Regions from separate parts of the Hyphomicrobium sp. MC8b genome, predicted to be linked through region 1. Evidence: predicted binding sites of a transcription regulator. Region 1 holds the regulator's gene; the other holds the start of a gene.
What was found. Region 1 encodes LexA, which represses DNA repair genes until DNA is damaged. Its sites were predicted from a motif close to TGTTCNNNNTGTGTTCNG; they were not measured.
Positions count from the first base shown of each region.

Region 2: ACLB1Z_RS18875 (PA0069 family radical SAM protein) is a predicted target of LexA. The motif match lies at 3,194-3,211, and genes of this name have one in related genera.

Region 1 is NZ_LR898465.1:3,099,033-3,104,042, forward strand. It holds gene ACLB1Z_RS15055 (hypothetical protein) at 86-223, opposite strand; gene lexA (transcriptional repressor LexA) at 1,333-2,073, shown strand; gene ACLB1Z_RS15065 (ComEC/Rec2 family competence protein) at 2,132-4,474, opposite strand; gene gltX (glutamate--tRNA ligase) at 4,546-5,010, shown strand, end outside.
Region 2 is NZ_LR898465.1:3,941,178-3,946,187, reverse strand. It holds gene ACLB1Z_RS18885 (site-specific DNA-methyltransferase) at 73-1,188, opposite strand; gene ACLB1Z_RS18880 (ribonuclease HII) at 1,362-2,003, opposite strand; gene ACLB1Z_RS18875 (PA0069 family radical SAM protein) at 2,036-3,148, opposite strand; gene ACLB1Z_RS18870 (TIGR04283 family arsenosugar biosynthesis glycosyltransferase) at 3,302-4,009, shown strand; gene moaB (molybdenum cofactor biosynthesis protein B) at 4,021-4,563, opposite strand; gene ACLB1Z_RS18860 (uracil-DNA glycosylase) at 4,584-5,010, opposite strand, start outside.

The sequences.
Region 1 (5,010 bases):
CTGTTGCTTCGTTCTTTGAAATTAGTGGCGCTAGTGACAGCGTTCCGCGAGTTGGCGCTATGCGAGGGGCGTCGCAAATTGTGCGTCAATGTCCGCGCCAGGAGCCGTGCACGCCTGGAACGAAATGACGGCTCATGTTGCCGCCGGTGATGGCGTCCGTCACCAGCGTACCGATCACGGTGACGATGATGCCGATGACGATTTGAGAAAACAAACCTCGCATGGTTCGCACGATGCTCCACCCCGACGTCAAAAGTATGAAACGCCCGGGTCGATAAACAGACATGCGACGTCTTTCCGTCGTTTTTTGCTGGCGCATCCGACTCGCCTCCAGCGAGCCGGCCGCCACGCCCACGGGATTCACAGATCATCTGTGGACGATGGAAGAGATTATTGGACTGACGGGCGAAGCGGCGCCTAAGCCCGGAAGACGGACGACCCTATAAGAAGCGGGATTGCCGCTAATGTAGGAGGATGCATGGACAGCAGTTGGCTTATAGTCGTTAGCTTGTTCGGGACGGCAATGGCCCCTCTTTGGGCAAAATGGTGGAATTTCGCTTTCCACAAGCTGGGGATGTCTCCCTATCTCCGTTTGTTCGGAGTTCTGTTTTTTTGCCTACTAACGATGTTGGTAGTCGGAGTGGCTCCTTGGATTTTGTTGTCTGTTTTAAGTGGGACGCTGGATACGAATTTGGCCGATCCTATGGTCCGGCGTGTGGGAATTGTCGTTTTCGGGGTGATGCTATTCTATCAAGCCGCTTATGCTTTGGGTGTCGCATGGCCGCGTGATTCTGTCCGCGCATAGCCGAGGTGATTATAACTGTAATCTGCAAATTGTGCGTCTTACGTGCAGATAAGATCGTCAGGCTTCAGTCCCGAAAGCTCGTTTCTATTCCCGCCTTGCGTGACATCACGCTATCAGCTGGAGAGGTTCGGGCACAATGAGGTTTTGGCCTATGTCCTGAGGGAAGAAATGCGCAACGGCGAGCCCGGTCATCGCCTTTGTGCATCCTGCTACCAAGAAGGCATAAAATCTTTTCTCCAGCCGGACTTACGGGTTCCTGGCCTAGTAACAGTTTTGGTTTGCAGTCACTGCGCCTCGGAAATTGGCCCAGATGGTGAGCGCCACCCTGAATGGGGCAAGCAAACGCGCAACAGGCGCTAAAAATTCAAACTGAGACACGACCCTCCCGCCTTGCATGGGTTGCGGAACGAGACGAGAACGTGTAGGGTACATACACGATTTGTACCGAGAATGAGCGGGCGGCATTCGGTGGTCAGCGTCTCAGCCCGCCGCGCTTGCCAGCCAGGAAAGGCTTGAGACGAACCCAGATGCTCACCGAAAAGCAGAAAGACCTCCTTCTCTTCATCCATGCGCGCATGCAGGAGCGCGGCGTGCCGCCCTCTTTCGACGAGATGAAGGACGCGCTGGATCTCAGGTCGAAGTCCGGCATTCACCGGTTGATCACCGCGCTGGTGGAGCGCGGGTTCATCCGCCGCTTGCCGCACCGGGCGCGGGCCATCGAAGTCATCAAGCTGCCGGACAACCAGGTTGGCTTGCCGTCCGCGGCACAGGGTGCCAGCACGGCCGCAGCACCGCAGCGGGGCTTCCAGCCAAGCGTGATCGAAGGCTCCGGTCCGCCGAAGACGAATGTGGCCACGCCGCCCCCGTCGCACGTCATCGACGCGCGGACGGTGTCGATCCCGGTCATGGGCCGCATCGCTGCCGGTACGCCGATCAGCGCCATTCAGAACCACACGCACGACATTGCGGTGCCACCCGACATCCTGACCAACGGCGAGCACTTTGCGCTGGAGGTCAAAGGCGATTCGATGATCGAGGTGGGCATCCATGACGGCGATACCGTCATCATCCGGCGGTGCAATACGGCGGAGAACGGCGATATTATCGTGGCGCTGGTCGAGGGCGAGGAAGCGACGCTGAAACGGCTGCGCAAGAAGGGCTCGACGATTGCGCTCGAAGCCGCTAATCCCGAATTCAAGACGCGGATTTTCGGACCGGATCAGATCGACATTCAGGGGCGCCTCGTCGGCTTGATGCGGCGGTATTGAGGGGCGGTTCGCCGCCATGCGTCGACGGAGCTAGAGCGACGCGGCGCAGCGTCGATGGCTAACGACCGCTTTCGGCGTCCGGCTCCGTGAGATCTTCCGTTTCGATCTCCGCCCCCTCTCCCGGATCGACGTCGGCTGATGTGCGTGTTTCGGGTTCTGCTTCGGCCGTCCGGGCAGGTTCGGCAGCCGGGGCGCCCGCCGGGGGCGGGGCCTGCAGAATACGCGGTTTCGGCAGCACTACCTGCTTTCGCTCCGGCGTCTCGCTCCAAGGTCGTTCGCCGCGATGGGCCGCGACCGTTTCGAGACGGATTTTGGGTTCCGGACTGTCGTTGCTGCGGTCGACGTAAAGGGCGTAAGCACCATTGCGCCAGCGATCGAAAACGTCGACGACCGTTCGCGGCACGGCGCAATTGCCGGGCTTGGGCGTATCGAGCACAAGCACGTCGGCGTTGAGGCAATCGTCGGTCACGGCAGCGGGATGGCGCGCGACCGCGACGGTCGCGCCTTTGACATGCGCGATGCAGCCGACAGCGTCGCAAGTAAAGCCTTCGCCGGTCTTGGCATCGCGCGCCGTTCGGGAATCGCCGTCGTATTCGAGCCAGCGGTCGAGGTCGTATTTCGTGCCCTTGCCCGGCATGGCGTCGAGCTTGCCCGAGTCATCGCGCACGGCGACAAGCAAACCTTTCTGTCCGACCAGAACATCAGGGCGCGGCATCCAAGGCGCAACAAGCAAACCGGCGCCGACAAGTGCAACGCCGAGAAGCCTGATCTGCGTCTGCCAAAGCAAAAACCAGATGCCGCCCGTGAGCATCAGCACGAAAGCCAGTTCAGGGATCGCTGGAATATGTCCGACAGCGCCCGGCAACGCGCCGACTTCGTTCGCACACCACGTCATGCCTTCGATGCCCCAGCCCATCAGCTTCAGGCCGAGCCATTCGAGGCCGAACGGCATCAGCACCATCGCGACGAGCGCCGCCGGCATGACGATCAGGTTGCAGATCGGAATGGCGATCATGTTCGCGAGCACGGCATATTGCTGACTCTGGTGAAAATTATAGGCCGCGAACGGCGCGACCGCGACGCTTGCGATCAACGTCGAGGCGATGATCTCGCCGAAGAACACGACCACGCGCATGACGGGATGCGGCTTGTGCTCGCGATTGAACAGGCTGCTCAGAAATTCGTGCGAGGCGATCAGCGCGGTTACGGCGGCAAACGACATCTGAAAGCCCGCGTCGAGCAGGCTCTCGGGATAGGCCAACAGAATAAGGAACGCCGCGAGCGCGACGTTGCGCAACGCAAGCGCCGGCCGGTCGATCAGCATGGCGCCGAAAATGATCAAGATCATCAGCGCCGAGCGCACGGTTGCGAACTGGCCTCCCGAAATCGCGAGATAGGCGACCGCGCTGATGATGCCGAGCGCGGCGGCGATCTTTTTGATCGGCATCGTCAAGGCGATGCGCGGGATCGCAGCGAGGATCAGGCGGATCGAAAAGAAAACAGCGCCTGCTGCAATCACCATGTGCAGGCCGGAGATCGAGAGAATGTGAAACAGGCCCGAATTCTTGAAGGCGTTGTTCGTCTCGGCACTGATGCCGCCGCGCTCGCCGGTGATAAGGGCAAGTGCAATCTCGCCGGTTTCGCCAGGAAGCGCCGCACGGATGCGCGCAGCAATCGCCTGACGGATATTTTCGATGGTGCGGCGATACCATTGGACGATGCTATTGGGGTCGAGATGGCCTTCGATCGTTGGCGCTGCGAATGCGTAGCCGACGCCGCCGACAGATTCGAACCAAGCGGTGCGCGCGTAATCGAAGCCGCCTGGAAGCGCTGGCTTTGCCGGCGGTGAGAGATTGGCTTTGATGCGGATCTTGTCGCCCGGTGCGGCGCGCGTTTTGGACGACATCGTGCGGATGCGCACGACGGCAGGCGTATCGGCTGCAGCGAGATTTGCGATTTTGGGGTTGGCAATCGTCAGTCGCTGGCCACGCGGCAGCTTGGCCTCGACCATTGTCACGGTGCCTGAGACTTCAACGCTGTGCAGCGCCTTGGTCAGAACGGGCGCGCGGACCGCTTCGACGCGCAGCTTGGCGATGCCAAAGCCCGCACCGATCAGAACCAGCGCCATCATCAGTGTCGCGGCGAGCGTGCCGGAGCGCACTGTCAGGCGCAAAATCACGGCGAGTGCCAGCGGCGCGAACGCTACGATCAGCGCCGGCTCCATTGGGAGCGCGAAATAGGCGGCAATTCCGGCACCGAGGCAAACGGGCGCCCAAAGGAAAAAGCTCTGCCGTTCAGCTTCAAACAACAGGGCAGCGCGGCTCATGCCGTGGTCGGCATAGCCTGGAAATGCGACGTCCGGTCCCCGCGCTTCGACCGACATGCCCTGTCCATGACGCATCGGGAACGGGAATTTTCCGCCCCCTTAACTTGTCCCATCTCACATGCTACGAGCGGAGCCTCAATCCCTCAATGGCAGACAGAACAAAAGGTCCAAAGGCCGAGACCATGACACCCAGCGCGCCCATCGTTCGATTTGCACCCTCGCCCACCGGATTTCTCCATATCGGCGGCGCACGGACGGCGCTATTCAACTGGCTTTATGCGCGTGGGCGTGGGGGCCGCTTTTTGCTGCGCATCGAAGATACGGACCGGGAACGCAACAACGAGGCGGCGGTCGCTGCGATCCTCGATGGCGTCAAGTGGCTTGGCCTCGACTGGGACGGCGATGTCATTTCGCAGTTCTCGCGCGCCGACCGGCATCGCGAGGTGGCGAACGAGTTGCTGACGCGTGGCGCCGCCTATTACTGCTATTCGTCGCCTGCCGAGATCGAAGCGGCACGTGAGAAAGCCAAAGCTGAGGGGCGACCGCAGATTTTCCTATCGCCCTGGCGTGACCGCGATCCGAGTGACGCACCGAAGGACGTGAAGCCCGCT
Region 2 (5,010 bases), 840 kb from region 1:
AATCGCGCGTATTTGCGCGGATCTGCGAGACGACGGCCGCCAACAGCGCCCGCCGTCGCCTCGCAAATGACTTCAGATCGCCATGCGGCCATTCAAGCCGAGCTGACGCTTAGCCTCGGAGCGGAGTGCGTCGATGGGCTTGAGTTTGCCTTCGACCTCGTAGTGCCAGAACGTCCACCCATTGCACGCGGACTTGCCTTGAACGATGGCGCCAAGCCGATGAATTGACGCCTGCTGTCCGGCATAAAACAGCGTGCCGTCCGCGCGGACTTCGGCGCGCACTTCGCGGCGCGGATCGAACAGCTTGCGGCCGGGTTCGAGAATGCCGAGTTCCAGGATCTGCCCGAACGGAATGCGCGGCTCGTTGCGCTTCGACGGGATCGCTTCGATCGCGTCGAGATCGAGCGGCCGCACCTTCGCGATCCGCTCGTCCGCCGCTTTCGCATAATCCATGTCGCGCTCGATACCGATGAACTTGCGGCCGAGCCGCTTGGCGACGGCGCCGGTCGTGCCGGTGCCGAAGAACGGATCGAGCACCGTATCGCCAGGCTTCGTCGAAGCGATCAGAATGCGATGAAGCAGCGCTTCCGGCTTTTGTGTCGGATGCGCCTTGCGGCCACCGTCGTCCTTCAGGCGCTCTGGGCCTGAGCAGATCGGAAACAGCCAATCGGAGCGCATTTGAACGTCATCGTTCGATGCTTTCAGACTTTCGTAGTTGAACGTCACGCGCGATTTCTTATCGCGGCCCGCCCAGATCATTGTTTCATGCGCGTTGGTGAAGCGTTTGCCGCGGAAGTTCGGCATGGGGTTCACTTTGCGCCAGATAACGTCATTCTGAATCCAGAAGCCGAGGTCCTGGATCGCGACGCCGAGGCGGAAGATGTTGTGATAGGAGCCGATCACCCAGATCGCGCCATCCGGTTTCAGCACGCGGCGGCATTCGGCAAGCCAGGCGCGGCAAAAGGAATCATAGGCGGCGAAGTCGTCGAATTTGTCCCACTGATCGTCGACGCCGTCGACTTTCGTGTTGTTCGGTCTGAGGAGGTCGCCCGCAAGCTGCAAATTATACGGCGGGTCGGCGAAGATGAGATCGACGCTAGAGCTTTCGAGCTTCTTTAGCTCAGCAATGCAATCACCAATAAGAATCTTTCCGCTTTCCGAGCGGCCCTTGACGCGACGCGAACCCATGAACTCGAACCTGTACGCTACTATGAACTGAGCGCCCGCCATGAACTTACGCAACGGGCTGCCGAGCTTTGTACATCATGGGAATCGGGCTTGGATACGCTCAAAAGACGCGCAAGCAATTTATATTTTTTGATTCGATCTGCAACCTGATCCGTTTACGGAAAACATATCGTTCAGACGAGGGCGCCGAGGCCGAGCGCGAGCTGCACGGGCTTGAATGAGCGCCGGTGTAACGGCGAAACACCGAGCTTGTTGATGGCAGCCTGATGTTCCGGCGTGCCGTAACCCTTGTGACGCTCGAAGCCGTATCCCGGATAATCGCGCGCCATCTGCACCATGATGCGGTCGCGTGTGACTTTCGCGATGATCGAAGCCGCCGCAATGGACAGACACTTCGCGTCGCCTTTGATGATGGTTCGCGTCGTCATCGCGACCCGCGGCGCCTTATTGCCGTCAACCAGCACGAGCTTCGGCGCGTTGGCAAGTTGCCCGATGGCCTGCGCCATCGCCCACAGCGTTGCGGCAAGAATATTGTCGCGATCGATGCGATCGACCTCCGCGACGCCGACGCCGACGATGGCGACCTTCATAATGCGATTGAAGAGATAGGCGCGGGACTCTTCATCAAGCGCTTTGCTGTCGTCGATGTTCGCCGGAATTTTATCTGGATCAAGAATGACGGCCGCCGCAACGACCGGTCCCGCCCACGGGCCGCGCCCGGCTTCGTCAACGCCCGCGATCGGCCGAAACCCGAGCTGATGTTCGGCAGCTTCGAGTTCGAACGTCGGCTTGATGCGCGAATCGGCGATTTTCATTCGCCAGTTTGGTCATCGCGCAGATCAAGCTGTCAAAGCAGGGAGAGCTGTTGTCCACCGTTACCGGGACGCAGGAAGAGATCGGTTCGCAAGGCAACTCGTTCTTCGCCGAGACCGAGTCGCTTCTTGGCCAGCCGAAAGCGCAGCGCGATTTGCGTCGCATATGGTCCGCGCCCGACTTGGCGCACTCCGAAGTCCGGTGTGTAATCTCGCCCGCCGTGCATCGATCGCAAAAGCGAAATGACTCTGTCGGCACGGTTTGGAAATTCTTCCGCCAGCCATTCGCGAAAGAGATCTTTGATTTCGAGCGGCAGGCGCAGAAGCACATATCCAGCATTGCAGGCACCGGCCTCGCGCGCCGCTTCCAGGATGGGTTCGATCTCGTGGTCGGTCAGCCCGGGAATGATCGGAGCGACCATGACTGTGACGGGTATCCCGGCGTCGGCGAGCTTCTTCACGGTTTCGAGACGCTTTGACGGCGTTGCTGCCCTAGGTTCCATCGCGCGCGCCACGCGGCGGTCGAGCGTGGTGATCGATACCGCGACGCGCGCCAGATTTTTCTCGGCCATCGGTGCCAGGAGGTCGATGTCGCGCGCCACCAGCGCCGACTTCGTGATGATGCCGACCGGATGGTTGGTCTGCGCCATCACCTCCAGGATCGAGCGCGTAATCCGCCGCTCCCGCTCGATGGGCTGATAAGGGTCGGTGTTGCCGCCGAGCGCAATTGTGTGCGGTCGGTAGCTCGGCTTCTTGAACTCACGCTCCAGCAGAGCGGCGGCGTTCGGCTTGGCATAGAGCTTCGTTTCGAAGTCGAGCCCCGCCGAGTGCCCCAGATAGCAATGGCTCGGACGTGCGTAGCAATAGATGCAGCCATGCTCGCACCCTCGATACGGATTGATCGAGCTTTCAAACGAAACGTCTGGGCTGTCGTTGTGAGAGATGATCGACTTTGCGGCTTCTTCGATCACCTCGGTCTTGAAGGCGTCGAGATCGCCGAGGCTTTCCCAGCCGTCGTCGAAGGCTTCGTGGACCTCGGCTTCGAACCGTCCGGTTTTATTCGTCCGCGCGCCGCGCCCGCGCCGCCGCTCCGTATCGACGGCATGCGGGGCGGGAAGCGGGTTTTGATGGTCTCGGTCGGGCGCCATTGTTCGCGGTCGTTGCTGAGGATGTTCAGCCAATAGCACACGGCGCGGAACAAATAAAGAACATGCGGAGAGCGAACCGTGCCATGGAGATTGGTTAAGCCCCGCGACGTGGCGCGCCTTGCCGTGCGCGGATTGACGTGTCAGGAAAAGAGAATGATCTCAGTAATCATTCCCGCTCGGAATGCTGAACATACGTTACCGGCGACGCTATCTGCCCTGGTTCCGGCGGCAGTGGACGGACTCGTTAAGCAGGTCATCGTCGTCGATGGCGGGTCGACCGACAAGACTGCTGAGGTAGCCGATCAGGCTGGGGCCGATATCGTCAAGAGCGCGCCCGGACGCGGCGGCCAGTTGGCCCAAGGCGCTGAAATTGCCCGCTTTCCTTGGCTCCTTTTTTTGAATGCAGATACCGTCTTGGAAGACGGCTGGGAACGCAGCGCAACGTCGTTCATGCGCCGGGTCGATTTCGGCGAACGGTCGATGGCCGCGGGCGCCTTCACGTTCCGCCTCGATGACAAGGGTCTGGCACCGCGGCTGCTCGAACTGGTCGTTCAGTTGCGCTGCAAGCTCCTGCGCGTACCGTATGGCGATCAGGGCCTGCTGATCCCGCGCCGCCTGTTCGATGACGTCGGCGGCTACCGCAATTTGCCGATCATGGAAGATCTGGACTTGGCGCGCCGTATCGGACGCCGCCGCCTCACGATTCTCGATGCCAATGCCGTGACGTCGGCGGAGCGTTATCGGCGCGACGGGTATCTCTCGCGATCGTTCCGCAACCAGATCTGTCACATGCTGTATGGCGCAGGCATTCCGGTCAGCATGATCGCGCGCCTTCAGGGCAAGGTCGAAACCGGCGCTTAAGCGCGCCCGTCTCACGCCGACGTGCGATGCTCTTCGAGCCGCGGCAGGATTTCGATGAAATTGCACGGCCTGTGGCGCATATCGAGCTGGAGCTTCAGGATGCCTTCCCAGGCGTCTTTGCATGCGCCCGTCGAGCCGGGCAGACAGAAAATATAGGTCCCGCGCGCCACGCCCCCGCACGCGCGCGACTGGATCGTCGACGTGCCGACCTTCTGATACGACAGCATGTGAAACAGGATCGCGAACCCTTCGATCTCCTTCTCAAACAACGGCTTCACCGCTTCCGGCGTAACATCCCGTCCCGTGAACCCGGTGCCGCCCGTGGTGATGACGCAATCGACGGACGCGTCATTGATCCATCCCTCCACGATGCCGCGGATCTGCGCCTTGTCATCTTTCGCAAGCTTGCGGTCCACGAGTTCGTGGCCCGCTTCGCCAATGGCGCGCTCGAGATAGGCGCCAGATGTATCTTCCGCGAGCGTGCGGGAATCCGACATCGTCAGGATTGCGATGCGGATTGGAACGAATTGGCGTTCGGCGTCGATGCCGGCCATGGCAAGCCTCGTTGTGTTGTCTAAAGCTTCGACTTGATTTGTAGCAGATCCATCCACGCGAGCTGCTTGGCGGCAGGCGTTCGCAGCAGATATGCCGGATGCAACGTGGCGATAGCCGGGATTTTTCGCTCCCCGACTTTAACCTCGCGCCACTTGCCCCGAAGCCGCATGATGCCTTCCGTTGCGCCAATCACTTCCTTCGCCGCCGCGCCGCCCACGGCGACCAGCATCTTGGGCGCGACAAGCTCGATCTGCCGGTCGAGAAACGGCCGGCAGGAGAGCGCTTCCTGTGGCGTCGGCGTGCGGTTTCCCGGCGGCCGCCAATAGACGATATTGGTGATGTGCACGTCACCTTCAGACAGCCCGATTGCGGCAAGCATCTTGTCGAGCAATTGCCCCGCACGCCCGACGAACGGCTTACCTGCCAAATCCTCGTCGCGTCCGGGT